DNA from 2 places in the Serpentinicella sp. ANB-PHB4 genome. Region 1 is predicted to be linked to the other one. Evidence: a T-box and tRNA genes for the amino acid it is inferred to sense, from the RefSeq annotation. Region 1 holds a T-box; the other holds one or more tRNA genes.
The links. The T-box of region 1 lies ahead of thrS (threonine--tRNA ligase). A T-box ahead of a tRNA ligase gene usually reads a tRNA of that ligase, here a tRNA-Thr.
Positions count from the first base shown of each region.

Region 2: it encodes a tRNA-Thr, which carries the amino acid that the T-box ahead of thrS (threonine--tRNA ligase) is inferred to sense. The anticodon was not compared.

Region 1 covers NZ_JAVKGO010000010.1:13,318-30,103, reverse strand. Annotated here, with positions in the region: gene ftsH (ATP-dependent zinc metalloprotease FtsH) at 1-46, shown strand, start outside; gene RH915_RS08760 (CPBP family intramembrane glutamic endopeptidase) at 113-775, opposite strand; gene thrS (threonine--tRNA ligase) at 1,184-3,091, opposite strand; T-box leader at 3,169-3,401, opposite strand; gene RH915_RS08750 (DUF445 domain-containing protein) at 3,477-4,079, opposite strand; gene ytxC (putative sporulation protein YtxC) at 4,131-5,030, opposite strand; gene RH915_RS08740 (RrF2 family transcriptional regulator) at 5,222-5,641, shown strand; gene hcp (hydroxylamine reductase) at 5,800-7,440, opposite strand; gene RH915_RS08730 (hypothetical protein) at 7,592-7,801, opposite strand; gene ilvB (biosynthetic-type acetolactate synthase large subunit) at 7,898-9,565, opposite strand; gene ilvD (dihydroxy-acid dehydratase) at 9,586-11,247, opposite strand; gene leuB (3-isopropylmalate dehydrogenase) at 11,345-12,418, opposite strand; gene leuD (3-isopropylmalate dehydratase small subunit) at 12,441-12,935, opposite strand; gene leuC (3-isopropylmalate dehydratase large subunit) at 12,951-14,216, opposite strand; gene cimA (citramalate synthase) at 14,244-15,833, opposite strand; gene RH915_RS08695 (2-isopropylmalate synthase) at 15,839-16,786, opposite strand, start outside.
Region 2 covers NZ_JAVKGO010000001.1:462,660-479,445, forward strand. Annotated here, with positions in the region: gene RH915_RS02460 (cell wall hydrolase) at 1-240, opposite strand, end outside; gene RH915_RS02465 (DUF3006 domain-containing protein) at 336-563, opposite strand; gene RH915_RS02470 (hypothetical protein) at 581-2,377, opposite strand; gene RH915_RS02475 (DUF342 domain-containing protein) at 2,395-3,975, opposite strand; gene RH915_RS02480 (carbon-nitrogen hydrolase family protein) at 4,065-4,880, opposite strand; gene RH915_RS02485 (lysophospholipid acyltransferase family protein) at 5,076-5,792, shown strand; gene RH915_RS02490 (undecaprenyl phosphate translocase family protein) at 6,069-6,812, shown strand; gene RH915_RS02495 (ArsR/SmtB family transcription factor) at 7,245-7,532, shown strand; gene RH915_RS02500 (spore germination protein) at 7,693-9,219, shown strand; gene RH915_RS02505 (GerAB/ArcD/ProY family transporter) at 9,226-10,335, shown strand; gene RH915_RS02510 (Ger(x)C family spore germination protein) at 10,316-11,551, shown strand; gene RH915_RS02515 (glycerophosphodiester phosphodiesterase) at 11,838-13,613, opposite strand; tRNA gene RH915_RS02520 (tRNA-Thr) at 13,739-13,813, opposite strand; gene RH915_RS02525 (nucleoside recognition domain-containing protein) at 13,916-14,389, opposite strand; gene RH915_RS02530 (nucleoside recognition domain-containing protein) at 14,383-14,811, opposite strand; gene RH915_RS02535 (ABC transporter permease) at 14,921-16,111, opposite strand; gene RH915_RS02540 (ABC transporter permease) at 16,114-16,786, opposite strand, start outside.

The DNA of each region.
Region 1 (16,786 bases):
ACTTTTAGATATACCAAAAGATAATGAAGAATTAGAGGCAGTTTAATAACATATTGTCTACCATTTATAATTAAAGGCGCTATAGAATAATTCTATAGCGCCTTTAATTTAATTATGTTAGGGTTTTTACTTTCTTAGTGATTAAATAAGGCTTCTTTATATAAAATAGCACTGATAATGTTAAAAGCAGTATGCCTATTAAAAAATGTATTAGATTAAACCCTCTATCGTATATATTGTATATTATGGTTGAGTATCCTTCTTTATATCTTTTTAAAAAACTCTCTAAAATAATACCCCTAAATAATATTTCTTCAAAAACCGGTGCTAATACGGCTACAGAAAACATAAAAAGTATTGGTACTGTAAGTCTTATTTCCATCGCTTCTATAAAGGATTGAGATACTTCTATTCTTTCTAAAGGCAAGGCAATCGTATTTTTAAAAAACATTATATAGCCTAAAAAAACAATAATAATCCATAAATAAGATTGAGTCTTAGCGTTACCAACATAATTTAGCTTTTCAAGTCCTTTCTTTTTTGCACTATAATAAACACAAAGAATAATCAAAGGCTCTGCCACTATGTCTAGAAAAAAACTGAACATACTAGACCACTGTGCTTCAGATATGGTTTGATACTCCCCGACAATCCCTAATATTGTAGCACCAGCCATGGCTACTAAAAAACCAATTAGAACTCTATAAAATACTAATAAAAATGTTGCTCCCCAAAAAGATAGTCCGTTATTTGATTGGTCTATAGATTGTTCCATTCTGTTCCCCCCAAGTAATTTTTAAAATTCTCAAAGGAAATTTTACCATTTTAGTGAAGTGCTGTAAAGTTTTTAACCTTAGAAAAACCATGTGAAAATATTTAACACATGTACCTGCACAAGTTTCGCTTTTGTTAATATACTAAATAAAAGCACGCTTATGAAAGGTGGTTGAAATAATGTCCAAAAACAAAAAACAAAGTTGGTTGCAAAAAATATTTCAATTTCCTAAAGGACCTAACTTTGTTACTTGTCTAGAATTGAAGTATTACCTGCCATTAGATCCAATTGAACGTCAAAAATTGTTAAATTCTTTTCCAAGTTATTTTACTAAAAAACTACAATAGCCACTGTTATTTAAATTATAATACCCTACAACATAGCTTATTGTAGGGTATTATTTTAAATTTATAGTGATTTATTGATTGCTTCTTCTTTAACTTGTTCTATAAAGGTTGATACTTCAATAGCTCCTAGTTCACCTTTGTCCCTGGATCTAACAGCTATCGTTTCTGTTTCCATTTCTTTGTCACCTATTATAAGCATATAAGGTACTTTTGACAGCTGTGCTTCTCTTATTTTATAGCCAATTTTTTCACTTCGAGTGTCTACTTCTATTCTAATACCTTGACTTATAAGCCTGTTTTTTAGCTGTGTTGCATATTCTAATTGTCTATCTGTAATTGGTAATATTCTCGCTTGTACAGGTGCTAACCATGTTGGGAATTTACCAGCAAAATGCTCGATTAAAATTCCAATAAATCTTTCAATGCTTCCAAAAATAACTCGGTGAATCATAATTGGTTTATGTTTCTCACCATCTGCACCAACATAATTTATATCAAATCTTTGAGGCATTTGGAAATCTAATTGTATTGTCCCGCACTGCCATGTTCTCCCTAGGCAGTCTTCCAGGTGAAAATCGATTTTAGGCCCGTAAAAAGCTCCGTCGCCTTCGTTAACTTTATATGGAATATTTTTTTCTTTTAATGCATCTTCTAAGGCATTAATTGCTAATTCCCACTCTTCATCTGTACCCATTGAGTCTTCAGGTCTTGTAGATAATTCTATATGATACTTAAACCCAAAGATATTGTAAAAATAATCAACGAAATCTATAACACCCATAATTTCATCTTTTATTTGATCAGGTAGCATAAATATGTGCGCATCGTCTTGTGTAAAGCATCTAACTCGCATAAGTCCATGTAGCGCTCCGGATAATTCATGTCGATGCACTAAACCTAGTTCGCCCATCCTTATTGGTAGGTCTTTATAACTGTGCATTTTTCTTTTAAACATTAAAATTGATCCTGGGCAGTTCATAGGTTTGACAGCAAAATCTTGATCGTCTATTTTCGTTACGTACATATTTTCTTTATAGTGATCCCAATGTCCTGATTGATGCCATAGACTTTCGTTAAGAATAATTGGCGTTTTAATTTCTTCATAGCCTCTTTTTACATGTTCATCTCTCCAAAAATCTTCTAACATATTTCTGATTACCATTCCTTTTGGGTGAAAGAATGGGAACCCTGGACCTTCTTCTTGTAGACTAAATAAGTCTAGCTCTTTTCCTAGTTTTCGATGATCCCTTTTCTTAGCTTCTTCTAGCCGATGTAGATATTCTTCTAAATCCTTTTTCTTTTCAAATGAAGTTCCGTATATCCTTTGAAGCATTTTGTTTTTTTCGTCCCCTCGCCAGTAGGCACCGGCAACACTTAAAAGTTTTATTGCTTTTATTTTCCCAGTGCTTGGTACATGTGGCCCAGCACAAAGATCTACGAATTCACCCTGTTTGTAAAAAGATATAATTGCATCTTCAGGTAAATCTTGAATTAATTCTACCTTATAGTCTTCCCCTTGCTCTTGCATTAATGCTATGGCTTCATCCCGCGAGAGTTCGAATCGTTCTAATTCAAGTTTCTCTTTAACAATTTTCTTCATTTCAGCTTCAATTTTTTCTAAATCCTCTTGGGTAAAACGATGATCTGTGTCAAAGTCATAATAATATCCATTCTCTATAGCTGGTCCAATAGCTAATTTTGTGCCTGGAAATAGCCTTTTTACTGCTTGCGCTAGTACATGGGAACTTGTATGTCTTAAAAATTCTTTGCCTTCTTCATCTTCAAATCTTAATATGTTAAGCGCTACATCGTCATTTACCTTATGCATCAGGTCAACTTTTTTTCCATTTATTTCTCCACCTATTGCAACCCTTGCTAATCCTTCACTGATATCTTTGGCAATCTGATATACTGTTGTGCCTTTCTCTACTTGTTTTTGCGTACCATCTTTTAATGTGATTGTTATCATTTTTATTTCCTCCGTTTCTCATAAGACTATATTTTTGGTTTATTATTTTAAATGCAAAAAACTCTCATCCTATACTAATAAAGGACGAGAGTATACCCGCGGTTCCACCTAATTTGATTATAGTTCCCTATAATCCTACTTAATGTTAGACTGATATCGTAGTCAACGGTTTTCTTTCACAGAGATATCTGCTACTAAAAAACAGCTATTGGGTAGTTTTCAGTTTGCCATATACAAGAACACTTCCAGCCAAGGTGATCTTTCTCTGAGTATTGGGTTAAACTTACTTATCCCAAGTCAACGCTTGTTATTTTTAGCTAAATTATAATTTTTATATACACTTTTGTCAAGTGATGAAATGATTCGAAAAATTTTTTTACTGAAATTATAATATAAATGTCACAATTAAACCTTGAACAATACCTATTACTGCACCTAATACCCCACCTAGCATTTCAATGTGCTTAAGCTCTTTTTTCGCTATATGTACAACAATTTCCTCTAGTTGGATCATAGAAAACTGATTCACTTTTTCTTCTACAATTTTTGAAATCTGGATTATATTCTGTTGATCACTGGCGATACTTTCAACTATATTTAATATGACATTTTCGGCTTCTTCCTCAATTACTTCATCAATATAATTTACTATTAGGGACACCAGTCCAGATGGTATTAGACTTGGTATTTTATCCTGTATTGTTTGTTTAACCTTTACTTTTATAATATTTATTACATATTCTTTTTTTTCAGTCTGAAGAAAATTAGCAATTAAATCATCTACGGATAATAGTTCTTCTTCAATTATTTTACCTATACTTTTTGCAATCTCATTTTTTCTCTTAGGTATTAACCCCTGAATATAATAATTAAATACCGGAATTTTAATCGGTGCATATGGTCTAAATAATAACTTAATAGCCAGCAGATTCGTTAACCAACCTATAATTGCCCCAATAGCACTCATTGTTAATAATGTTATCGTCAAATGATCACCTTCTTTTGTTAATAAAACTCCAGAAGTTTCTGGAGTTTTTAATTACTCTTTTTTTACATTCGACTTAATTATACAATATTCACAGCCTTCGCACAATTGGACTTTGTTCATAAAAATTCGTTTTATCGTCTTTGTTATTTCTTCACTATTTTTTTCAGTTTTATGGATAATTATTTCATTAGGTGCAATTGTAATTAAAGAACTGATTAAAAGGTCATCATAATTGACATCTTTTTCGTTCATTTCTTGGGCAATAATCCTAAGATAATCGTTATTTATTTCTTTTCCTGTATGGTCATATAAACTATATTTTCCTTCTGATTTTAGATATATGTTAACTACTTCTAATTTTGGTTCTTGTATATCCACAAAATATTTTAATAGCTTAATAAACTCATTGTACTCTTTGTCCATTAGAAAATCTTCTACTGCCTGATCCACTACTTCTTTTAGGGAGTCAGAATATGATTTTAACCTAAAGGTTATTAGGCCTTTTATATTAATTTGGCTATTGGTTTTTAAATAATCAACTAGTTCCTTTGTTATGCATTCATTATTAATTTCCAAAAATAATTCTTTTAATTTTTTTTGGTTTTTCACCAAATCTAAAGCCCGGGTTAGTATATCTTTTTTTTCTGATGTAGTAAAATAATTATATTCGTAATTAATGATATCTTCGAATACATTTTTTTCTTCACCAGCTCTTATAAATTTACATAATGCATTGGCTATATAATAAGCAAACTTATTGTTAAAATCCTCTTTTGGATAATCTTTTATTGATTCTGTATCAACCATATATTTTAGTATATAATAATGCTTATCTTTATTTATTTCTTTATCTATAAAAACACCTTCATTTCGCAAGGCTTTTATCTCGTTATAGATGATTGACTGTAGTAAATTTACATCGTTGTCTGTTACAATAGATAACAACTGCATTTCTTCACTCCTTTCTATTGTATTAGTAGTATATGTTTAATTTTTAATCATATTCTATATACAAAATAAAGGTATTTACGATTTAACTTATTAAAATATATAAATTTTTATATAAAAGAAGGCATTGTGTTATATTTGAAAAATAATACTATCAAATCTCATTTTTACAAACAAATTTGGAGGATCTACATATGTCTGGAATTATCAATCTATCTGAAATGGCAACATTAGCAATTCATAGCATGATTTTAATTGCACAAAAAGAACAAGATCTAATTAATGTTAAGGAAATTGCAAAGGAAACATCGGCTTCTGAATTTCATTTATCAAAAATATTACAAAGATTAGTGAGAGCAGGTTTTATTCGTTCTGTACGGGGACCTAAAGGGGGATTTAAACTTAATTTATCTCCAGATGAAATATCCTTTTATGATATTTTTGAAACTGTCGAAGGCCCCATAAATGTAAAAAAGTGTCCTACTAATTGTAATTTATGTTCATTTAGACATTGCATTTTTGATGATGTATTAGACAAAGCAAATGATGAGATTGTTGCTTTTTTAAAGAAAAAGCACCTTAGTCATTTTATATCTACAAAACTTGAAAATTAATAACTACACCCTGATGTTGCTAGAGAACTTATTTAATTTTATATATTAAAAGATTTTAAAATAATTTAATTTACTGAATGAAAAAAGTATGGCGAATTAGATTCACCATACTTTTTTCATTATTTTTATATCACTTTGTAACTTTCTTGATGTTATTCTTAAAGTACCATTTTTTCAATATCTGTTTCTACATCTGTAATTCCAGCGATTCCAAAGTTTTCTACTAAAACATTAGCTACATTTGGAGATAAGAAAGCCGGTAGTGTTGGTCCTAAGTGAATATTTTTTACGCCTAAATGAAGTAAAGCTAAAAGAACAATAACTGCTTTTTGCTCGTACCATGCAATGTTGTACGCGATTGGTAGTTCATTTACATCTTCTAATCCAAAAACTTCTTTTAACTTAAGTGCAATAACTGCTAATGAATAAGAATCGTTACACTGTCCCGCATCCAATACTCTAGGAATGCCTCCGATATCACCTAAATTAAGTTTGTTGTATCTATATTTAGCACATCCTGCTGTTAATATAACAGAATCTTGTGGTAATTGCTCTGCAAAGTCTGTGTAATAGTTTCTACTGTTCATTCTACCATCACAACCTGCCATTACTACAAACTTCTTAATGGCACCGGTTTTTACTGCTTCTACCACTTTATCTGCTAAGCCTAAGACAGCATTGTGTGCAAATCCACCTACTATTTCACCTTTTTCAATTTCTTGTGGAGCATCACATTTTTTCGCTAATTCAATAATCTCAGTGAAATCTTTTGCACCATCTTTTCCTTCTATATGCTTTAGTCCATCAAAGCCAACAACACCAGTTGTATATACTCTGTCTTTGTATGAAGCTTTTGGAGGTACTAAACAGTTTGTTGTCATTAAAATTGGACCATTGAATGACTCAAATTCTTTATCTTGTTTCCACCATGCATTCCCGTAGTTTCCAACAAAATGATCATACTTCTTAAATGCTGGATAGTAGTTAGCAGGTAACATTTCACTATGGGTATATACATCAACACCAGTTCCTTTTGTTTGTTCTAAAAGTTGTTCAAAGTCCTTTAGGTCATGACCACTTACTAAAATAGCCGGATTATTTCTCACGCCGATGTTTACTTTTGTTATTTCAGGGTTTCCATAAGTTGATGTATTTGCTTCGTCTAGCATAGCCATTACTTCTACACCATATTTCCCTGTTTCCATTGTTAATGCCACAAGTTCATCTACTGATAGATCATCTTTAGTAGTTGCAACTAAAGCTTTTTGCATAAAATCAAATATTTCTTGTTTTTTATGTGATAATACAAATGCATGTTCTGCATAAGCAGCCATACCTTTTACACCATATATCATTAACTCTCTTAAAGATCTAACATCTTCGTTCTCAGTAGATAAAATGCCAATTTCTCTAGCTTTTGCTTCAAATCCTTCTCTTGTATCATCGTACCATAATGCACTGTCATGAAGGTCTGCTTCTAAATTAACATTTTCATTTTTAAGTTGTGTTTTAATTTCTTCCCTTATTTCTAGCGCTTCTTTAACTCTATTTGTAAAATCTTGATTGCTAAAGTTTGCATTTGTAATTGTTGCAAATAAACTTTCCATTACAAACTTATCTGCTCTTTCATTGTTTACTCCAGCTTTTTTAGCTTCAAGGTTATAGATTGAAATCCCTTTCAACGTATAAATTAATAAATCTTGTAAATTTGCCACATCAGAAGTTTTTCCACATACACCTCTTACTGTACACCCTGTTCCTTTGGCAGCTTCTTGACATTGATAACAAAACATACTCATAATTTATCCCTCCATTTAATATAATTTGATTGATTTTTTCACATCAATCGGTAAGTAATAATTGGTTATATTAGTATTTTAGTATTGCAATACCTAAATGTCAATTAAATAACAGGGTTTGTGAGAAATATCACAACCCCTGCATTATTTATTAATTAGGTCGTCTTGGTTCTATATTCCTTATATGTAGGTCATGCCAATGAAAGCACTCTTTCCAATTTTTAAACTGTACTACAGCAAAGTAATTTGTAATTTGTACTATAGTTCCTTCTTCTTTCTTTTTAGAATAGTTTTCGATATTAAGTTTATCCCCTACTCTGTACTTGTCCTTTGTTTTTTTAATATAATCATCTACGTACATTTCAAATCCCCCTTTTTCTTTTATACCTTTTATAAATATGTGCAAAAAAAAATAAAATGATAGAAAGTATAAATTTTCTATCATTTTATTTCTAAGTTATTCTACAATTATCTCTTTAAGTGATGCACCCGGTGGTACCATTGGTAAAACTTTTTCTTCTCTATCAATTTCACAGTTTATTACTACAGGTCCATTTACACTTAAAGCATTTTTCAATACTTGTTCTACTTCTTCTGGTTCTTTTACGTTATATGCAGTTGCCCCAAAAGCTTCTGCTAATTTTACAAAGTCTGTTCCTCGATCTTCTAAATTAGTTTCTGAATATCGCTCATCAAAAAACATATTTTGCCACTGACGAACCATGCCTAAGACACGATTGTTTAATATTACGATTATAACTGGAATGTTGTAAGTCACCGCAGTTGCCAGCTCGTTACAGTTCATTCCAAAACATCCATCACCGGCTATATTAAATACTGTCTTTTCAGGCATGCCCATTTTTGCTCCTAAAGATGCGCCTAATCCATACCCCATTGTTCCTAAGCCTCCTGAAGATAAAAATGTTCTAGGGTTCTGGAACTTATAGTATTGAGCAGTCCACATTTGATTTTGACCTACCTCTGTTGCTATAACTGCATCTCCTTTTGTTAATTCCGATATCTTTTCTATTATAAACTGTGGCTTCAGCGACCCATCATTACAGTACTTTAATGCATAAGTATTTTTCAACTCTTTAAGTCGATTTATCCAGTCTGTTTGTTTTTGTGGTGATAAACCATCATTTATCTTAACAAGTACCTCTTTAATATCCCCGACAACATGATGGGTCGTTAAGATATTTTTATTAATTTCAGCTGCATCTATATCAATCTGTAAAACTTGTGCATCTGCAGCAAATTGATCCGCTTTTCCAATTACTCGATCACTAAAACGAGCTCCTACTGCAATTAATAAATCACATTCTGTAACAATCTGACTAGATACTTTTGTTCCATGCATACCTACCATACCAGTAAAAAGCTCATGTCCACCTGGAAATCCACCAAGTCCCATTAAGCTTGAAGTTACAGGTATTTGTAATTTTTCAGCTAAAGTAACCAATTCTTCAGAAGCTCCAGAGGTTACTACCCCCCCACCTACATAAAGTGATGGTCTCTTTGCATTCTTAAGAAGATTTACTGCATTTTCTAAATCTTTTTGTTCTATATTTTGAGTATTTCTTTTGACCTCTTTAGGCTTTTGATTGCTATACTCTGTCATCTGAATAGTGATATCTTTTGGAATATCAATAAGTACAGGTCCTGGTCTTCCTTCTTGAGCAATATAGAATGCTTTTCGTACAATATCACCTAGATCTTCTACATCCTTCACGATAAAATTATGCTTTGTTATGGGCATAGTAATCCCTGTAATATCTACCTCTTGAAAACTGTCTTTTCCTAGTAGAGACAAAGGTACATTTCCGGTAATCGCAACCATAGGTACTGAGTCCATATGAGCTGTAGCTATCCCTGTCACTAAATTAGTAGCTCCTGGTCCAGATGTAGCGATACATACACCTACTTTCCCAGTTGAACGGGCATACCCATCCGCTGCATGAGAAGCTCCTTGCTCGTGAGCCGTTAATATATGTTTTATTTTATCTTGATATTTATAAAGTGAGTCATATATATTTAAAACAGCACCACCAGGATAGCCGAATACAGTATCTACGCCCTGCTCTAATAAACATTCAATCAAAATATCTGCTCCTGTTAGTCGCATTGTTCTCCCCCTTAATATATTTATACTTTTAAAACTGCTCCGGTACTTGCAGATGTCACTAACTTAGCATATCTAGACAAGTATCCAGTTTTAATTTTAGGTTCAGGTGCTACCCATTTTTCTTTTCTCTTTGTTAGTGCTTCCTCACTTACTTCTAGGTGAATTGTACCATTATTTATGTCGATTTCAATCATATCCCCTTCTTCTACAAGGGCAATTGGTCCACCTTCTGCAGCCTCTGGTGATATATGTCCAATGGAGGCTCCTCTTGTAGCTCCACTAAACCGTCCATCTGTAATTAATGCCACATCTTTATCTAAACCCATACCAGCTAGTGCTGATGTCGGTGATAGCATCTCCCTCATACCTGGTCCACCTTTAGGCCCTTCATATCGGATCACTACTACTTCACCTTTATTAATTTTTCCACCTAATATCGCTTCTATAACATCCTCTTCAGACTCAAATACTCGTGCTGGTCCTTTATGCTGAAGCATTTCTTTCGCTACAGCCGATCTTTTTACAACACATCCCATTGGTGCAATATTACCTTTTAATACAGCAATCCCGCCGGTATTGCTGTATGGATTCTCAATGGTTCTAATAACTTTGGTATTCAAATTGTTAACACTTTGAATATTTTCTTTTATACTTTTCCCTGTCACAGTTGGTAAGTCAACATGTAGTAGTTCTTTTTTAGTAAGTTCTTTCATAACTGCTGCAACACCTCCGGCAGCATACAAATCTTCAATATGGTCTGGTCCTGCAGGACTTAATTTGCACAGGTTAGGTGTTTTTGCACTAATCTCGTTCGCTTTTTCCAGATCTAAGTCAATACCTGCCTCATAAGCAATAGCTGGTAAGTGGAGCATACTGTTGGTACTACATCCAAGGGCCATATCTACTGTGAGTGCATTATCGAAAGCTTTTTCTGTCATGATGTCCTTTGGTTTTATATCTTTCTCAAGAATATCTAATACTGCCATACCAGCTCTTTTTGCTAAACGGATTCTTTCAGCATATACAGCAGGAATTGTTCCATTTCCAGGCAGACCCATGCCCAACACTTCTGTTAAACAGTTCATACTATTTGCTGTAAACATACCAGAACAAGATCCACAACCTGGGCATGCATGATCTTCATAGTCAGAAAGTTCATCCTCTGTCATTTTTCCTGTTTTTACTGATCCAACCGCTTCAAAAACATTTGATAAGCTAACTTCTTGTTCTCTAACTTTCCCTGCTAACATTGGTCCACCACTTACAACAACCGTTGGAATATTTACTCTTGCTGCCGCCATTAGCATTGCTGGAACAATTTTATCGCAATTAGGTATCATAACTAGTGCATCAAAACCATGAGCCATTACCATAGCTTCTATAGAGTCAGCTATAAGTTCTCTTGAAGCTAAAGAGTAATGCATACCTACATGCCCCATGGCAATACCGTCACATACACCGATTGCTGGAAACTCAATTGGTGTTCCACCTTTAATTCTGACGCCTGCTTTAACCGCTTCTGCAATTTTATCTAAATTAATATGTCCTGGCACAATTTCATTCTTTGCATTCACAACACCTATTAAAGGTGCTTTTATTTCTTCATCTGTATAGCCCATTGCTTTAAACAATGACCTATGGGGTGCTCGTTCAACGCCCGTCTTTACTCTATCACTTCGCATGTAATCACTCCTAATCCGCATTCATATTAACAGTCAAGGTTTATTGTTTCAGATAATATTATCCTCGTCCCTACTATTGTAAGGACGAGGATCACGCTTATATATTTTCTATAATTAATCTACCCATTTCGTTTGTTCCAACCATTTTCATACCCGAACTCATTATATCTCCAGTACGATACTTTTGATCCAGGACTTTAGTAACCGCTGCTTCTATTGCATCAGCTTCTTTATCTAAACCAAATGAATATCTTAACATCATAGCTGCTGATACCACAGTTGCTATAGGATTTGCTTTGTCTTGCCCTGCAATATCCGGAGCTGATCCATGAATTGGTTCATACATTCCTAGTCCACCTTCTCCAAGACTTGCTGAAGGCAACATTCCAATTGAGCCTGTAATCATACTCGCCTCATCTGACAAAATATCTCCAAACATATTTGTTGTAACGATAACATCAAACTGTTTTGGATCTCTAACTAATTGCATTGCGGCATTGTCAACGTACATATGCTCTAATGAAACTTCTGGATAATCCTTTGCCATTTCTGTTACTACCGAGCGCCAAAGTCTTGAGCTTTCTAAAATATTCGCTTTATCTATACTTGTTACTTTTTTATTACGTTTCATTGCAATATCAAAAGCAGCTTTAGCTATTCTCTTTATTTCTCCAACACTATATGCCTCGGTATCATAAGCTTCTTCACCCATTTTTCCTTCAGCTCTTCTACCTCTATCCCCAAAGTAGATCCCACCAGTTAATTCCCTTACAACCATAATGTCAATGCCATCACCAACAATTTCTGGTTTTAAAGGACAAGCATCTTTTAGTGCATTATGTAGTAAAGCTGGTCTTAGATTAGCAAACAGACCAAGTACACTTCTCAATCCTAATAGAGCTTGTTCTGGTCGAGCATCTCCAGGTAAATTATCCCACTTTGGACCACCTACTGCACCTAGAAGAACTGAATCACTTTTCTGGCAAACTTCTACGGTCTCTTTTGGTAAAGGTTCTCCTTTAGCATCAATAGCACATCCACCAGCAAGCACTTCTGTGAAATCAAACTCATGTCCGTACTTTTGCCCTACTTTCTCAAGTACTAATATTGTTTGTTCTATTATATCCGGTCCAATTCCATCCCCAGGAATCGTCGCTATATTATATTTCATATTTTATTCCCCCGTATTTGATTTACTTGTTAAGATTATTTTTAATATACTGTATTAATCCATCAGCTGCCATAATACCTTGTATGAATTCTGGAAAAGGTTCTGCTTGATATACTTCATTTTTAGTTAAGTTTTTAATAACACCAGCTTTAAAGTCAATATCTAATTTATCCCCATTATCTATTTTCTTTACTGCTTCTTCACACTCTAATATTGGCAGTCCGATATTAATAGAATTTCTATAAAATATTCTTGCAAAAGTTGAGGCAATAACACAGGATACTCCTGATGCTTTAATCGCTAATGGTGCATGTTCCCTAGATGATCCACATCCAAAGTTTTTGTCAGCTACAATTATGTCTCCATCATTAACTTTATTTACAAAATCTGCGTCTATATCTTCCATACAATGTTTAGCTAGCTCTTTTGGATCTGATGTGTTTAAGTACCTTGCCGGAATAATAACATCAGTATCTACATTATTTCCATACTTAAATACGCTTCCATTTGCTTTCATATTATATTTCCCCCTTTATGCTATATCCTCTGGATTAGTAATTTTTCCTGTTAAAGCTGATGCAGCTGCAACTGCTGGACTTGATAAGTAAACTTCTGATTCAGGGTGTCCCATTCTTCCAACAAAGTTTCTATTGGTTGTTGCTATCGCTCTCTCACCCTTAGCTAGAATACCCATATGTCCACCTAGACAAGGTCCACAGGTTGGTGTGCTAAAAGTTGCTCCTGCTTGAACAAACTTTTCAATCAAGCCTTCTTTTAGGGCTTGAAGATATATCTTCTGCGTTGCTGGGAACACTATTACACGAACACCTTTAGCAACTTTTTTACCCGCCAATATATTAGCGGCTACTCTCATATCTTCAATTCGTCCATTTGTACATGAACCTATTACAACTTGATCAATTTTTACTTCCCCTACTTCTGTGATTTTTCTTGTGTTATCTGGTAAATGTGGGAAAGATACAGTTGGCTCTATCTCAGCTAAATTTATTTCATATACCTCATCATACTCTGCATCTTCGTCCGCAGTATAAACCGTATGAGGTTTTGTAGCGTGCTCCTTAACATACGCTAAGGTCTTTTCATCAACTGGGAATATTCCGTTTTTCCCTCCTGCTTCTATGGCCATATTTGCCATTGAAAAACGATCATCCATTGATAAATGTTGTATTCCGTCTCCAACAAATTCCATAGACTTGTATAATGCTCCGTCTACACCGATCATTCCAATGATATGAAGAATGATGTCTTTACCACTTACCCATTTATTCTGAGGTTTTCCTGTTAAAACAAATTTAATTGCACTTGGTACCTTAAACCAACATTGCCCAATAGCCATACCCGCTGCCATATCTGTACTTCCTATTCCTGTAGAAAAAGCACCTAAGGCTCCATATGTACATGTATGTGAATCTGCTCCTATGACAACATCTCCAGGTACAACTAAACCTTTTTCAGGGATTAACGCATGCTCAATACCCATTTCTCCAATTTCAAAATAATTTTCTACCTCTTTTTCATGAGCAAACTCACGAATAAATTTACATTGTTCAGCTGACTGTATATCTTTATTCGGTGTAAAATGATCAGGAACAATTGCTACCTTTTTCTTATCAAAAACTTTATCAACACCAATTTTGTTAAACTCTTTAACTGCAACAGGGGTTGTTACATCATTTCCTAGGACTAAATCTAGATTCGCTTGAATCAGTTGTCCAGCCTTTACACTATCTAAGCCAGCATGTGCTGCTAATATTTTTTGTGTCATTGTCATTCCCATTATAAAATACCTCCAATTCAATTATATTTACATGTAAGCTCTTACTTTTTCCTCTATATCCTGTATCAGTTTATATTCAACGGAATCTACTAATGCAATCCAACTTGCCTCAATAATATCTGTAGATACCCCAACTGTACTCCATATATTGCGGCCATCTGTTGACTCAATAAGCACCCTAACTTTAGATGCAGTAGCAGTTTTTGTGTCTAAAACCCTAACTTTGTAATCCGTCAAGCATACATCTTTTATTTGTGGGTAAAATACCTCTAAGGCCTTTCTTAGTGCTTTGTCTAAAGCATTTACAGGTCCAGCACCTTCAGCTACAGTTAATTCTTCCTGACCATCCACATTTATTTTTACTAATGCTGAAGAACTATCTGAACTGTCTGCAGGTTGTTCTCCAATGATTTTATAATGAATAAGTTCGAAGAATGGTCTATATTTACCTAACTGTTTTCTTATAATTAACTCAAAAGTACTTTCTGCACCTTCAAATTGATATCCAGCATATTCAAGCTCTTTTAACCTATCTATAATCGCTTGAGTTTCTGCAGAGTCTTTCGTTATATTAGGATTGATTTTTTGTATTTTCGAAAGAATCGTACTTTTACCTGAAACTTCTGACATTAAAAATCTTCGTTTATTTCCGACTTTTTTAGGATTTATATGCTCAAAGGAACTGCTTGATTTACTAACCCCATCTATATGCATACCACCTTTATGAGCAAAGGCAGAATTGCCTATGTATGGCTCTCTTTCATTTACAGAAATATTAGTAATTTCAGCCATATATCTTGCTATTGGTGTAAGATTCTGTACTTGATCATCTAATATACAATTATAATTTCTCTTTACTTGTAGATTCGCAATAATCGTGCTTAGATTTGCATTACCACATCTTTCTCCAAAACCTAAGTAGGTTCCTTGAACTTGAACAGCGCCTGCTTCCACACCCATTATCGAGTTAGCAACTGCCATACCACTATCATTATGGCAGTGAACACCAACGCTAACGTTGAAGGTTTCGACAACCTTTTTTGTTACTTCATAAATATCATCAGGAAACGCACCACCATTTGTCTCACATAATACTAACCAGTCAGCACCGCCTTCTTCAGCAGCCCTTAACGTAGCCATAGCATATTCAGGATTTGCTTTATATCCATCATAGAAGTGCTCTGCATCGAAAATAACTTCTTTTCCCTGTTGTTTAAAGAACGAAATAGTGTCTTTTAGCATGTTGAGGTTTTCTTCTAATGTTGTTTTAAGTATATCCGTTACATGAAAGTCCCAACTTTTACCGAATATTGCAACTGCAGGAGTATCCGCCTTAAGTAAAGATTGAACATTAGGATCTTCTTGTACAGAAATACCTGCACGCCTCGTGCTCCCAAAAGCTGTTAATTTTGCATTGCTGAGCTTTTGGCCTCTTATTTTTTGAAAAAATTCTAGATCTTTCGGGTTTGAACCGGGATTTCCCGCTTCTATATATGAAACCCCTAAAGCATCTAAAGCTTTAACGATCTTTAATTTATCATCGACTGAAAATGAAATTCCTTCAGCCTGTGCACCATCTCTTAAAGTTGAATCAAATATTTCAATCTTTTTAGGCATATGTCTCACCCTTCCTGCCCTTCTATATCGTTTAACATTTTGTTAACCGCATTTATATACGCTTTTATACTTGCCTCAACAACATCTGTACTTAATCCGCGCCCAGTATACAAGCGTCCATAGCGCTTTATTTTAACCGTTGCTTCACCCTGTGCATCTTCTCCTTCAGTAACAGAGTTTAATGCATAATCATCTAAAGTAAAGCTACCATCTAATACTTTATCAATTGCTTTAAAAGCTGCATCTACTGGCCCATGTCCAAGGGATACTTCCTCTACTTCATTTCCATTATTTAAAACATTTATCGTCGCAGTAGATGTGATTGTATTTCCACAATTAATCGTAAACTGTTGGAGTTTAAGTGTTTCTTCTACTTCAATAACTTTTTCTTGTACTAATGCCTCTAAATCTTTATCGAAAATAGCTTTTTTCTTATCTGCTAAGACTTTGAAATCATTGAATATTCTGTCTATTTGTTTTGTATTAAGATTGTATCCCAACTCATTTAACCTATTTTCAAAAGCATGTCGGCCGGAATGTTTACCTAAGACAATATTATTTTTTGAAAGTCCAATAGACTCTGGGGTCATTATTTCATAAGTGCTAGCATTGGCTAACATTCCATGTTGATGTATACCAGATTCATGTGCAAAAGCATTTTTCCCTACAATTGCTTTGTTATGCTGTACTTTCATTCCAGTGATTTTAGTTATTAACTGACTAGCTGGATAAATTTGTGTGGTATCTATGTTTGTACTTAAGGCATAAAAATCTTTTCTTGTATTAATGGCCATCACTAGTTCTTCCATAGCGGCATTTCCAGCTCTTTCACCAATACCATTAATTGTACATTCAAGTTGTGTAGCTCCTGCTCTTGCTGCTGCTAATGTATTGGCTACTGCCATTCCTAAATCATTATGGCAGTGCACTGAGATTTCAGCTTTATCTACATT
Region 2 (16,786 bases), on a different contig from region 1:
AATGGTATTCTCTTCCTTACTGCTATTTTTTTTATCTGAAATTTTATTTTCTATCTTATTTTGTTTATTACTGCTTTCTATATCTTGTTCTTCTACATGAGTTTCTACTGATTGTATAACATGTAAAGCTTTATTTTCCTCGCTCATCTGGGTATTACTTAAAAACAACACTCCAATAAATATTATTACTATAAATGTTATTACCAAACCAATCTGCTTCTTCCTATGCATCAAGTGCATAAACACCAGCCTTCCTATTTTAGTAGTCTTTAAAATTCTAGCATAAAAGAATTTTGGTGTATATGTATTTAACAGTTGTAAGTTTTGGTAGTAACTTATTTGTATAACTCTTTCATTAATTTATCTATACTATTTTTTCTTTCATCAGTCTTTAATTTATTTAGAGTGATTTTATAATCTGTAGATATGTTTATGCTATCCCCCTCTTTTGCACCAGGGGGGACTTGGTTTTTATTGATGCTTATTATTTTGTTATCTAACTCTATTACAGCATACTCTCGCTCAAATCGATCTATTATTCCCACTATATTTTTAGTGTTCAAATTATCACCCTCTTAAATTAAAACTTAAAATTTAAAAATTCATCTATAGTACTAAGTGAAGGTATTTGTGTATATTGAGGTATATTTATTGCTTCATTACTTATTACAAAAATATAGTTTTCCACTATGTAGTTTTCATAGTCACCGACTTCATGAGGTTCGAATTTTTGAAATGGATTCTTATCTACTCTTTTATAAGCAATATAAAAATCTAGGTTTAACTTATCTCTTAACATTATTTTTTCTTCTAACGCATGAAGAAACTTCTGTTTGTTGTTTTGATATCCGTTCTCTTTTTCAGTCGTGTTCATATGATAAAGAATAGGTGTGATATTTTTTGTAATTGTGTCTATTAGTAGAATTTGTTCTTCTTTTAAATTACTTGTTGTTTCTGTAACAACTAAATAAGCTAGTGGTTGATTTTCTGTTAATGTAGAATGTTCTAGTAGCACCGGAGAAATAACTAAACAGTTAGAATTTTGAAACTGCACGGTTTCATCAAAATATATACTAGTTGCTGACTTTGAGAAGTCATAAATTGTTTCTCCTTGAGTCGCATCAAACCAACATTCATTAAGATAAATTAAATCTCCTTTGACCTCTCCAATACAATCTTTTATTCTATATCCCTCTGTATCTGAAAAAGCTATGAATGCTGTTTTTATACCAAAAAAACTTTGTAATGTTTTTAAAGTTATATCACATAACTCTTCCATCGTAACACAGTGATTTATATTTTTTATTAACGCATTTAAATTTGATAACATTTTAAACTTTTTTTCAATAATTAACTTCTGTTCTTTTATTTCTTTAAAGAGTAATGCATTAGAAAAAGCAATATATGTAAAAGATGCCAAGGATTCAATTAGCTCAAAAGTTGAATTGTCATATGTTGCTGCTTCATTTACCGGTTCTCCTAGAGTTACCAAACCTAATAGTTTTTCTTTTATAATTAAAACTATATACTTAGCTTCTAAAGTTATTAATTCTTCCCAGTTATAGAAAGTATCTTTTATTAGCTTAAGGTCGTCATTTACATTTAAAACAATTTTTGTCATATTGTCATTTATACTAGATTTTAGCTTTAGCTCGGTGTAGTAACTATTATAATTATTCACGTTCCTATAACCAACAATTTTTATTTGGTTTGTTAACTCATCATATACACCAAAAGATGTTACTTTACTACAAGCAATTTCACTAAAAACGTCGGTTGCCATACTATATAGCTTTTCTAAATCCAATTCAGATAGAAGTGACTTGGAGCTCTGATTAATAGCAAAAAGATTAAATATTTTTTGATCTAATTGTTTATTCTTATCTTTTAATTCCGAAAAATTCCGACTGTTTTCCATAGAGTTATTAAATAAACGCATTAATGCTACTGCAATTCCTAGGTCATCATCTTCAAACTTTCCAATTGCTTTTCCATCAGAGATGATTAACCCTACTAAAACATCATCAATAATTAGAGGGATCACCAGCTTCATTTTAAAGAATAATATATCTTCCTCACTAAAGAAGAAGTCGAAGTTTTCAGTAATAACATTACCGTAAAAAGTTGCTATCCCTTGTAATTTAGAGCTATCTTTTATTGCATAATTTTTTACGCTATACACCCTTTTTTTCTTTAATACAAAAGAATTTCCCTCTCTTACTAGTAACGCTGAAGCATTTAGGGTCAATATTTCATTTGCAAACTCAAAAGAACATTCTGTTAGTTGATCTACACTAAACCGCTGTGTAAAAAAATCGATTGCTTGTAAAAGCGCATCGTACCGATAAACTTTATTTGTAATCGCCGAAGCATTCAAAGTATCATCACCTACCCCTATTTATAGTGCAATTTATTTTCAGACACAAAGAAAGTACCCGTTGTTACCTTATCAATTCTTTTCTGCAAATTTTTAATTTCAAGAAGTGTTTGAGGATAAGCTTTTTTCAATATACTAACCTCTCCTTCCCCACTAGCCTCTAGATAATCCATTATAACTTTTCGTTTATTTTCTAGTTTGGAAACCATTTCCATTAATTGCTCGTTGGTTTCTAAATGTTTTTGATAGTCTCCCATATCTATAGATTGATCTGATACTTCTAGGCTGTATTCAAAAACCCGCAATCGACGTTTATTTTGATCTAGCTTATCTAAACACTCTTTATATTCTGCAAGAAGGGTTTGTAGCTCTTCTTGTAGTTTTTTTCTATTGAATCCTTGAACATTTATCGTTGTCTTTTTTTCAAAATTGTTCCCTATTGTTTGAACTTGCACTCTTGATTTTGCGTTAATGGTTCCCCCAATTATTTTACCTTTGTCAGCGTTAACAATAACATTCTTAGCTTCGAGTTTGCTATCGATAGCATAGAATCCAATCTCTATGTTTTCTGTTGCTTTTAGTGTACACGCATTAGCATACTTCACGAAGATACTTTTTTCTGCCTTAACAACTGCTTTCATTTTACCCGATACGCCACCCTGTATATATACATGTCCCGTTTTTGAATGAATATCTCCAACAGCGCCGATTCCTATTTCACCTTTTATCGAAATATCTTTACTAGCAACTACATTAAACCCATCACTAACTGTCCCTTTAATCGTTACGTATCCATCAAATTCAATATTCCCTGTTTCAAAACCTACGTCACCATCAATAATTAGATGATCTAACACAGTAACCTTTCCATTTTGAAAGGATACTGCCCCATCTACTTTAGCCCTTAGTAAAATTTTATTTCCTTCTTTTACTTCTTCTACAGTCTTGATGTCATAATTTAAAATCTGATTTTTACCATCTTTCGGTGGTAATTCCTGATTTGTTACAGTCCGGCCGGGTGTACCTAGCTTTGGAGGGATTTTCTCTCCTAGCCAATCACCTTTGTGAACTTGATGTATTAAATCAAGCTCATAGAAGTCAATGCTCTCATCTTCTCTTATTTTAGGTTTCTTGTCTGGAAGTTTAATATATTCAACATGTGCATTTTCACCTTTAGTAGGCAACACCCCTCTAGCTACAACAACTTCTTTTTGAGGCTCTAAAGATCCATTAATTACATCGTACATGATACCGTAAGTAACTTCTTTATCCCGTAAAGCTTTTACTGTTTCAAGTAATACCTCTTTTTTATTGTTTATAAATTCTTTGTTAGAAATATTCAATTTTACACTTGATTCCATATGATCCTTAGATATAGATACTTCCACTTTTGGTTTAAGCATTCCAATTTTTACTGGTTCTTTACGCTCTGATTCTAAAGCATGTCTCAAAGTCAAAAAGTTTGTTATCGTTATTTGAGGATATTCCTTCAAAATATCATTAAATTGACGTATATCAAACCCTGTCTTTTGTATTGTAATAAATACATCAATATCACTTGTACTTAATATAAAATAATCGTTTTTGAATATTTCCATAGCCTTCACTCCCGACTTTATAATCTAACAGAGTAAGCTTTATTTACAATTTAATAAATATTATCAAAGATAAATAAATTTTCCCATTGCTAATATATATCTGTTCTTCTATGCTTAAGTAAAGGTAATTCATTTCGAATTTTTTCTACCCTACTTAAACTTATTTTACTATGTAAAATTATTTCCCCTGCCTGCGCTTGGGCCATAATTTTTCCCCATGGATCAACTATTGCTGAGTGTCCATAGGCATGATAATCTGCAGACATATTTCTAGCGGGAGATGCAGCTATAAAATATACTTGATTGTCCATAGCTCTTACTTTTAATAGTTCATTCCAGTGAGCAGGACCAGTTGTCATATTAAAAGCCGCAGGAACAATTATGATTTTTGCACCTTTGAGTGTTATAGCTCTCATGAGCTCAGGAAATCTCATATCATAACATATGGCTAAACCTATTTTGCAGAACTCAGTGTTAACTACTGTAACATCATTTCCTGGAGATAGCACCTCGGATTCCTTAAATTTTATGCCATTTTGTATGTCTACATCAAACAAATGAATTTTTCTATGTTTGCCTATTAATTGTCCTTCTTTATTGAATACTAAAGATGTATTGTATATTTTTTCTTTGTCTTTTTCAGGAAATGATCCTGCAAATATATACACCTTTAATTTTTTTGCTATGTTAGACAAACGTTTAACTGTTTCTCCTTCAATGTTTTCTGCATAGTCCGCCATCACTTTTGTGTTGTAAGGACAATTAAACATCTCTGGTAATACAACTATTTGTGCCTTATTTTTACTAACTGATTGAGTAATCATCATCTCTGCTTTATTTAAATTATTTTGTTTGCTATCAGTAACGGACATTTGACAAATAGCTATGTCTATACTTCTATTCATTGTAATCATCCTTTACTCTATATACCTAAACATATTCTACATTGTAATTAAATTTCCTACCTAATTTATAAATTATTTTAATTCTTCAAAATTTATTTGATTGTAGTTTTATTTTTATAGCTTTTATTCAAATTTTTTTTATGATAATATTAATACATCTATCATTGAAACTCACTATGGGAGGCATCAAAACTAATGAGAACAATAATATTCTATATTTATTTATCTTTATATTTATTATACTCTACACTATTTATACCAAAAGCAAAACGCTATATTAAAAGAAACCAGATAGAAGAAAAACGTTTATTTACTCATAAGATTTCACAAAACTGGGCTAAGAAATTAATAAATATTACAGGTAGTTCAATAGATATTACTGGTATTGAACATATTCCAGATGAAGGACCTGTACTATTTGTAAGTAACCATCAAAGCAACTTCGATATCCCTCTCCTATTAGGATATCTCCCGAAGCCTATTGGATTCGTAGCAAAAATTGAACTGAAAAAGATTCCAATTATAAGTACTTGGATGAAGTATGGAGATTGTGTATTTATTGACAGAAAAGATGTTAGACAATCACTTAGAACAATTAATAAAGCCAGTGAAATTTTAAAATCTGGACATTCAATGGTAATTTTTCCTGAAGGGACCAGAAGCAAGAGTAATCAATTAGGTACATTTAAACCTGGTAGTTTAAAGTTAGCAGAAAAAGCAGGCGTCCCTATTGTCCCAATAACTATCCATAATTCTCATGAGGTTTATGAAAGTAATAATAATAAAATAAAACCTACCAATATTAAAATTACAATTTCAAAGCCAATTTTCGCAAAGCGTGATAATAAAAACGAAAAGTCTACAATCATACAAGTTTATGAATCCATTGCAAATGAATTAAATAAGTTCTAAACCTCAAGGAGAGCATATGATCATATGCTCTCCTTAGTCGTTTAAAGATTCTAATCTATGTATAATTAATCTTATAACTTTTGTAATTAATAATTATACATAATTTAATAAGGGATGAACCATTATACAGAGTATTCTATATACTCTAGTTATTTTTATATGAAATCAAATTATTTTTACAATATATAAGTTTCTTGTACAGATATCTTAACGCTACACCATATTTATAAATATTTATTTTATACTTTTTTAGACCAGTAAGAAAGAGGTTATATTATGAAACAATTTACTCTTGGGTTAATTTTAGGTTTTGTCATGGTTTTACCTGGTATGAGTGGCGGAACAGTATTGTTGATCTTTGGTATATACGAAAGATTGCTTAAGGATTTGGCTAAACTAAAAATAAGACCTTATTTACCTCTGTTGATCGGAACTATTATTGGTATATTTATTAGTGGTAAACTCTTTACCATTTTCATTGAATCTTACCGTAATATAAGTTTAGCTTTTTTATTAGGTTGTTTATTGGCCTCTACAAAATCTGTTATTTCACAATGTGAGAAAATTAATATTCATAGAAATACAATGCTTTTATTTGGTTTAATTATTGGATTTGTAAGTGTTAGGGAACCACTAAGTAATAATATTTGTATCCAAGAAACAAGTAATTTGTTTATTTTAATTTCAGGTGCATTATCTAGTGCTGCAATGGTTATACCAGGTCTGCCAGGTAGTTCAATTTTAATTTTATTAAACGTTTATGATGAGATACTCTTTTACATTGGATCGGTTAATATTGAAAAACTATTAAGCTTTGGACTAGGTAGTATAATAGGAATGTTTTTTCTAGTTAAGTTTTTATCCAGTATATATGACAAGTATCGTAATAGTCTCTCCTATTTATTTGTTGGTATTATAATTGGATCTAGCCGTGCTTTATTTCCACAAGTAGTTAATACTTCTATAATTTTGATTTTTTTAATTGGTTTTTCGATCACTTGGGTGCTCAGCAGCACTTAAAACTTTCTTCTTTAATTAAAGCATAGCTTTATAAATACTTTATAAAAACAAAGTTAATATATTTCAAAGTAGTTTATAAACCAAAAAAGTTTAGATGTGCTGAAACTATTATTTTCCAACATTATTTTGCTAGGATTAGATATACTAAAAATACAAATGTAAAATCTTATTTTTTGGAGGTAAATATAATGAAAAAAGCTGGTTTTTTCCCTTTTATATTTAAATTATTACGATGGAGAATAAAATTTAGAATGATAAAATTCCTAATATTTATTCCATTAGGTCTTATTAAAGCTATGCGCAAATAACATATAACGCTTACTCTTAAGTATAAGAGGTATGTTCGCCTAAAGTGACATACCTTTTTAAACTTGACAGATTGATATGTATATCGTATTATTTTAATATATTAATAATAAGGGAGATGTTATTATGGATTATTTTACTGGTAATAACTATGAAGATTATGCTGAGTTACTTAAGGCTTTAGGGCATCCTATTAGACTATGTATTGTAAAAGGACTTCTTGATAGCAAAGGCTGTAATGTAACTAAAATCCAAGATTGCCTTGCAATTCCACAATCTACAATATCTCAGCATCTAGCTAAACTAAAAAATGCTGGAATTATAACTGGTGACAGACAAGGGTTGGAAATTACCTATCGTGTAAATAATCCAATTATTGAAGAACTTATAAGCGTACTTTTTAAAAATGAATAGAATCAATAAAATGTAAAACACTGTATTAAAGAAACTAACTGATCAATCAATTGATTTCTTTAATACAGTGTTTTTTAAAATTAAGATTTATTAATTTAATTACACTTGTCCATACTAATACATGATAATTTTTATACGTCATATAACTGAGGTGAAAGTATTGGCACCATTTTTCCCATTTAAAAAAGCTAAAAATAAACCCAATTGTCGGTCAACATCAATTACAGGAAACCTTAAAAAAAATCTTGAAGCCCTAAAAGAAATTTTTTCATACCCACTTAACAAAGATATTTTGATTCGTGAAATCTATATAAAAGCAGTTAATAAAAAAGCTGCCCTTATCTTTATTGATGGTATCACCGATAGAAAAGTTATTGAAGAACATATTATTAAACCTTTAGTTATGGACTACTCTTATGAACCAAGTGATAAATCTGAAAGTATTGTTAAAGAAATTTTACAGGTTCAAGATCTAAAAGCTTGTGAAAACTATAGTAAGGCAGTTAAAGAAGCTTTGTTAGGCCAAACCCTCTTACTTGTAGACGGATTTAATAATATTTTTTCTTTAAATACGACTGGATATGAACACCGTAGTGTGGAAAAACCCGAGAGTGAAAACTCTCTTAAAGGGCCCTTAGAAGCATTTGTAGAGTCTAGTCAAGTTAATCGTTCTCTTATAAGAAGACAATTAAAAAGCGAAAAATTAATCTCCGAATCTATCGAACTAAATACTACTAATTCTTGTGATGTCTCTTTAATGTACATGAAAAACATTGCTGACAAAGATTTGGTAAATCGGATTCAAAAAAGACTTAAGCAAATTAATAGCGATAATGTACAAACAATAGGTATATTAGAGCAACATTTAGAAGATCGGCCATATTCTTTAATTCCGTCAACACTTTTTACTGAGCGACCAGATAGAGCTGTTGCATTTTTACAGGAAGGCCACGTTATACTTTTAATGGACAACTCTCCATACTGCCTAATTTTACCTGTGACATTTTGGGGTCTGTTTCATACAGCAGAGGATCAGTATTTAAGATGGGCACACGGTAATTTTACCCGGGTTATTCGTATGGTTGCTCTTTTTATCGCTTTACTTACACCAGGGTTATATCTCGCACTTACAAACTATCATATAGAAATGATTCCCACAGACCTATTGCTTTCAATGATGGCTACAAGAGAAGATGTGCCTTTTCCTGCCTACTTTGAACTAATTCTATTAGAAATATCCTTTGAGTTATTACGGGAAGCAGGTCTTCGTGTTCCAAACCCTTTAGGCCCTACTATCGGAATTGTTGGTGCCATTATATTAGGCCAGGCAGCTGTTGAAGCAGGCGTTATCAGCCCTATACTTGTTGTAATTGTAGCTATTACAGGGCTATCCTCCTTTGCAATAGCAAATATAAATCTAAATTATGCTGTACGCATCTCTAGATTTGCTTTTATGCTTGCAGGTTTAGTAGCAGGTTTAGTGGGTGTAGCCCTTTGTTTTATAATAACACTGTCATATTTAAGCACTGCTAAATCTTTTGGTGTTCCTTTTTTAACGCCTTTGTCCCATGATTCTTTTAGCAAGGATTATGTTATTAGAGTGCCGATATGGAAGCAGTGGCTACGTCCATCCCACATAAGTCCAAATGATTCTGTCCGTAAAAAACCTCCAAAGAAAGGGGCATAGTCTTTTATGATGTTTTCAAATGGCAAAATAACAAGTAAAGAGTTATTTGCAATAGTTGTCATTACTTTAGGCATAAAATACACTGATTTTACATCTAGTATTTTATTACGATCAGGGCAAACAGGCGCTTGGATACTACCTATTATCTCTATAATAGCTATTTTACCGTCATTCTTAGCTTTACTGTCGCTTCTTAAGCAGTATAAAAATAAGAACCTAATCGAGATTATATATCACTTAACAGGTAAATACCTCGGTTTTATAATTGCTATCACCTTCTTTATTATTGCATTGGCAAGTACTTCCTTTAACTCTAGAAGTTATGCTGACAGCATTATTACAATGTTTTATCCAGATTCTCCTATGATCCCTCTCTATATCGTAGGTATGCTCACATGTTACTTTATAGCAAGCAGAGGTCTAGAAGGTATTGGTCGTATTGCCTCTATTCTATTGCCTTATTTTGCATTTACTGCTTTTTTACTAATTATACTTCTATGGGAATTTTTTGATATTGATCATATCTTTCCATTACTTGGACCAGGCACCATTTCTTTAGCTCGGGAAGGAATCGCGCATAGTAGTATACTTGGAGATATTATCATTTTAGCTGTCCTTTACCCTTTTGTAGACAGTTTTAAATCTTATAAAAAAGGAAGTATTTTTGGTCTAATTATATCTACTTTAGTTATTTCAGTTTTCATGCTTATTTACATTTTAGTTTTTGATTTTATGCCTGCTACCCATATTGCGCATCCAATTCATCACTTGCACCGACAAGCCCAACTGGGCTTGCTAATACCAAATGTAGAATCTTTATTTTTTTTCTTTTGGGTTACTGCTTCTGCTATTCGTTTTTCTATTTATCTTTATGTGCTAGCGAGTATTCTTGCCAATACACTAAAATTAAATGAATTTGAACCTTTGATACTACCCCTAACAGGTCTTTCTATTTTTATTGGTCTGATTCCAGAAAATAGTATAGAAAGCATGCTGGATTACCGGGGCAATTACTTGCTTAGATACAGTTGGATGATGTTTTTGTTTATTCCTTTGCTCTTATGGATTATTTCCTATAGAAAGGAGAAGAAGACAAATGCGAATAAAGACTTTTAAACTACTGATCCTTTTTTTATTAATTATTTTTATAACAGGATGTTGGGATAGAATGGAATTAGAAGAAAGGGCGATACTTGCAGTCATAGGGATTGATAAAGCCGAAAACCAAATGCTTGAGATTACATATGTAATTGCTAATCCGAAAGCTGCTACTCCTGGGGAAGGCGAGGCCCAGGCTGAAGCTGAGGTTTTTTCATTTTTGATTCCTGATTTAAGTAGCGCTAAGGATATTGTGAATGCTTCTGTATCAAGGCGAATATCTTATTCTCATGTGGAGAGTATCATAGTTGGAGAGGAACTAGCTAAAGATGAGCGCTTCTTTAATTTTTTTGCTCCGGTTTTAAGAGATAAAGAACTTAGGCGAAACATAAGTTTTTTTGTATCCCGGGAATCCGCCTCTGAGTTTATTGAAAACAATAAACCGGTTTTAGAAGAGAGACCCCATACTTTTTACCAGCATATGAGACGTCGTTGGCACCAGACCGGTATAAGTCCTGATTCAACTGTACATAGTTTTGTTAAACGAACGGAAGAAGATGCAGGATTATTTTTAGTAAGTTATGCTACAGCAACGATAGAAGATCCTAAAGCCGCTCAAACAGAAGATGATTTTTTACCGGGTGAGTTCCGAAAGATAGGTGGAAATCCTACTCAAATTGTTGGTTCAGCAGTTTTTAAAGATGGACAAATGATTGGTGAACTTACCGGCGAAGAAACTAGACTTACTTTATTACTAAGAGCTGATGTTCAAACTGACCCCATACTAGTTACTTACCCAGACCCTATTAATCAGGATTTTCTAGTCTCTGGTATGATTAGAAAATATGCAAATGCGAAAGTTAAAATGAACTTAGATGGTGATTTTCCTATAATCGATATAACTGTTCCTTTAGCTTTTGATATAACTGGCATTCCTAGTTTAGTAGATTATGTGCAAAATAAAGATAATCTAGAATTACTTAAAAAAAGTATAAGGAGCAGCATTATTAAAAAAGCAGATGAACTAGTTTTAAGAACTCAAAGAGAGTTTAAGGGAGACCCCTTTCAATGGTCTCATAATGTACGGAAGCAGTTTTTAACACTAGAGGAATTTAAAGAATATGATTGGATGAGTCAATACCCTGAGGCTGTTGTAAATATTGATATAGATTTAGTGATTTCTGCATTTGGAAGGCAATTAGATCCAATTGATATCGAAAAAATAAAGGACTGATTATATGCATTTTTTAGTTATCTCTTTTGGGCTTTACTTAACATACTACACTTCAGTGTATGCATATAAAGTGTGGCAGAATAAATTTAAAGCCGCAAGTGTTTTTCTTGTCTTTTTAAGTATAAGTCTTACGATCTTACCTATATGGCTAGTACTTAGGTAGTAAATAATTTTTTAGAATATGTATAGTTTTCTATAAAGTGTAAATAATACAATTATGAGAATATGGTGATGCGGTATTTTAGTCCCCCTTTAGTACCAACATATCACCTTATTCTCATTTTTTTTAATTATTTGTTAAACTAATAACTCTTTGTACTCTTTCTGGATAGTCGGTTATTATTCCGTCTATATTATAGTGAAGTACTCTCTTAATATCCTGCTCTTGATTTACTGTCCAAACCCAAACTTCACGTCCTGCTTTATGGGCGTTATTAATTAATTGATTCGATAGCCTAGACTGTTCAACAGTATAAAAATCAACATCGAAGGAGAGTAAGTCTCCTATAGAAAAGAAAAAAATTTGTCCAATTCTAATATCTTTGTTTTTTTCTCTTATTGCTTGTAGTACTGGATAGTTAAAGGATTGTACGTACACTTCATCCACCATATCGTGCTTTTTAATTAGATGCACGATACTTTCTGCTATATCAACATTAGCGTCAAATATCTTAATGTCTATTATTATGCCACTTCTACCCTTAACCTCCATTAATGCTTGTTCTAAGGTTGGAATTTTTTCACCTTTATACTCAGGGGAAAAGGAACTACCTATATCGACTTGTGCAACCTCTTCATAAGTTAATTCTGATACGCTATAGGGCACACCAGCAACACGCCTTAAGGTTGCATCATGATTTAGCACTACTACGCCATCTTTGGTTTGTTGCACATCAATTTCAACGTAGTCCACTCCTTTTTCAATTGCAAGCCTTATTGCACTTAATGAATTTTCCGGCGCATGATGAAGTTCTCCTCTATGACTTGCGATTTTTACATCTCTACCATAGTGAATAACCTGATCAGTTACAATGTAGTTCATAAATAACACTGTTAATAATACCCCTACAATAATACTTCCCGATACTATCTTCCTGTACTTAAACAATCTAGCAATCTTTATCTCCCATTTCCTCAACAACTTACTACGGAATGGTTTTAAATTATCCACTATATCCTCGTTGTTACTGGATTTCATTGCATAATATAATCTAGTTAAAAACAATAGATTTATAGGTGTCATAAGTAAAGTCATAATAAAAGCCAAGGCACCTGAAAAAGTAATCAGTAATGTATTGATATAGAATCTTTCATCAGTTATATTTAGCCATGATGGAATTGCTGTAATAATTGCAATCGTACCTATTACTAATAATGAAATTATGACATTAAATGAAACTAACTTAAGTACAATTTTAATTCCATTTTTACGTGTTAATGCCATACTACCCTTTATTGCTTTTCTTGTAGATTTTCCCTCTATTATTATTTCGTGTAATGTAAAAATCCACCTAACAATAATATATCCAATACAAACGAGCAACAGTATATATAGGCTTTGAAATAAGTATGATGCTGTAATTTGTTCCTGTATAAACACAGGTATCCTAATATTATCAATTAATGTTGAAGAAACAGTAGCCCAATCGATTATTGGTAACAAAAGTAACAGTAAAACCATTAATTGAAATATTCCAATCCCGAACAATTTGGGTATTTTACGAATTGATGTAACAAAGGCGTCAGCAAGCAAAATATTATTGTTAAAATACTTTTTTTGTGCAATAACGATTACTACAGCAAATTCAATAAAGATTAAGATTGTCGATAATATTATAATGCTCATCAGGGCTACTAGGCCTTGATAGCTTAATACTATATTTAAAACCTGATAATCTAGTAAGGATTCAGCCCCTGTTGCCCGAATGCCAAGGTTTAGGATATAAGCAATTATCGGTACAAAAATAAAACTTGTAAGTCCCATATAAATAAATCCAAATAATAAAAGTTTTTTATAGGTATTTTTAAAGTCTTTTAAGCTGTTAATTAATAACTTCAACATATTATCACCTTCTAAAATTTTATAGTTATTGAAATGCAAAAAACCTTATTTTTATACCTACCCTTTATTAATAAAAATAAAATAAAAAATGCAATCTCCTTATTTTGGAGATTGCATTTTAAAGTTGGAGCTGATGAGCAGAATCGAACTGCCGACCTCTTCCTTACCAAGGAAGTGCTCTACCCCTGAGCCACATCAGCTTATTAAAACCGGACAAAGAATATTATATAATATATTATGATACTTGTAAATACTTTTCAGGATAATAATTTTTCCCATATATATTACAAAACATAATAAATCTACTTATTTTCAACACTAATATCATTTGTAATTTGAGCCTCTAAAAATGATTCACTTCTTGATAGTGTGTAGGTAAATATGATTGCAGCAATTAGCCTTATGCCTATTAATAAATATAGGTTAGCCCCCACAGCAACAAATATCAATGTGTCTTCCACTACTGCATGGCATATGATAAGGAATATTGAGATAAGAAACAGATCCTTGGGTGGAATATTTCCTTCTTTTGTACTTTGAATAATAACACCTGCACCATAAGACAAACCAAAAATAAAACCTACAAGTAATGGAAAAATCGCTTGATTAGAAATATTAAATAACTTTGTAATAAAACTAAAAACATTAGAAATTTTATCTAATATTTTATAATCTTTCATTATTTCCAACGTAATCATTATTGGTATTACAATTATAGCTATTGAATATACCGACTTAGCACTACCAATTATCCCCTCCATAATAACATCTACCATATGATTCCTCCTAGCTGTCCAATTACAATTCCGAATATAATAGCTAACCCTAGTCTAACAAACAACACTTTTTTTACACTTATTCCCATCTTTTTCGTTACGGCAGTCTCTACAATTAAGGAGTGGGAAAATGAAAGCATAATTGCAATAATCGTTACTTCCATTGCTGTCAGAGAGATAGCTGTAATCGCACCAATAGCGGCATATAAGTTTAAAACATTTCCTAACACCAATATAATTGCTGCTTCCCCTGGCAAGTTAAAAAATGTCATAAAAGGAGCAAAAACATTGGATATCCAGTCTATAACCGGAGTATGCTCAAGCACTGTTACTATTAAATAAACAGGTATAATTACTTTTCCAAGCATCCATGTGGTTTCCAAACCTTTAACCGTACCTGTCTTTATTGAATTCAAAAACATAGTCACCCTCCTGCGTCGCTGTCATTTAGTAATGTAAATGTCCTACTTATCTTATTATATAAATTATTATAGCATTTTTTCTATTGTCATAAATATTATTTTGAAAGATCTATATATTTTTTGAAAGTTGTCTCCCACTATATTCTATAAGAAGTATACTTAGCGTCAATATAACTAAACCATATAATGCAGTATAGTTATATTCATTTAACTGTGTCAACTTAATCATTCGCATTACTAACCCTTGAGGTGTTAATAAAGCAATCTTTTGAAAAGGGTCTGCTAACATTTCTATTGGCCAAAAAACCCCTCCTATTACGGAAGTAATCACTACTATTAATGTATAGTATGTACTTAATAAAACATAATTCTTAGCTTTAATACTTAATGTTAACACAATTGATGAAGTTAAGAAGCTATACATTAATAAAATAATGAACAACGTTATATTTGATAAACCAAACTTTATACCCAGGTATAATCTCGAAACAATTATATATAAAATAATTTGAATAGCTTGAATAATTGTCATTGTAATAAGATAACCCAATAGAATTTTAGTTTTACTGCAAATTAGATATACTCTTCTCAGTGTCTCATTTATTCTTTCTTTCATAATCATCGTAAATAATGGGCCTAAAGCTAAAGGTAAAAATAAAACTATTATTCCTAGTATTACAAAACTTGAATAGCTTGATTTCACATCATCCTGTTCCCCTTCTAAATTAAATTGAATATGTTTTAATTCCATTAATTGGTCTGGATACCAGTATGATTCCGAAGTATTGTATACTTCTTGCCATAATTGTTCCCTATTATAATAATTAGCTAAAGCTAGCCGATCATATTCTTGAGTTATAATATTTGCAGCTCTCGTATTGCTTAAAATTCTAACAACGCCACTAGCAACTATTTCACTAATAGCATCTGCACCTAAAGCCGCTGATGATTTAAGTACATAAATCGTAGGGTAATTATCTTTTTTTATCTGTTCTTCAAAACCCTCTTTAATTATATATGCTCCCTCTACTTTATTTCTTCTTGTTAGTTCTTTTACATCTTCAGAGGTCCCAATATGTACATCCAATGCTCCATTATCTTTCATTAAATTTAGTAATATTGCTGAATACTGACTCTGATCCTCGTCTACAATTGCTATGGGTATTTGACTTGTAATATTTGCACTAAAAATAAACCCTATTAAAACAAATAGTATTAATGGGAAGTAAAAAAATACAATAAACTGTTTCATCGTAAAAATTCTTTTTAATTTATAACGAGCAATAATCCAGGATTCCATTATTATTCACCACCTCCCTTACTTACAAGAAGGATAACCGATCCAATAAAAAACACAGTACTACTAATGATTAATAAAGCTATTATATTATAAAACACATCTGTTCTATCCGTCATTAGTGCAATAAATCCTTCTACACCCCAATAATTAATCATCAATTTTGAGACTAGATTAAATTGTTGTGGTAAATAAATAGATGGGATAATTCCCCCACCAACTATCGCCATAATAAGTACTAGGGAATTTCCTATGCCTACAAACCTTTCTTCACAATTAATTATGACCGCTGCAAGTAACCCCATAGAAACAGTGGTAACTAGCATAGTAATTAAGAGTATAATCATTAAAAACAGCTCTGTTGATAAACCTTCCGATATATATGTAGTAGCAAGTATAATAAGTAGGCTTGATTGAACAAGTACCTTCATAATAATAGCCAGTTTTTTTCCTAATAAGTACCTAATTTCCCCTACACCTATTAATCTCAACCGTTGAAAAACCATTTGTTTTTTTTCTATTACTAGTTCTTTTAATCCAGCTATTGATAAAAGCATCATCATAATAATAAGAATAGAGAAAAAATAATATCTAACAGAATCAATGCTATTTACATTCTCTATCGTTTCTTTATAAAAAATATTATTTCTCGTTAAAAATGCTCTTAGCGTTATATCA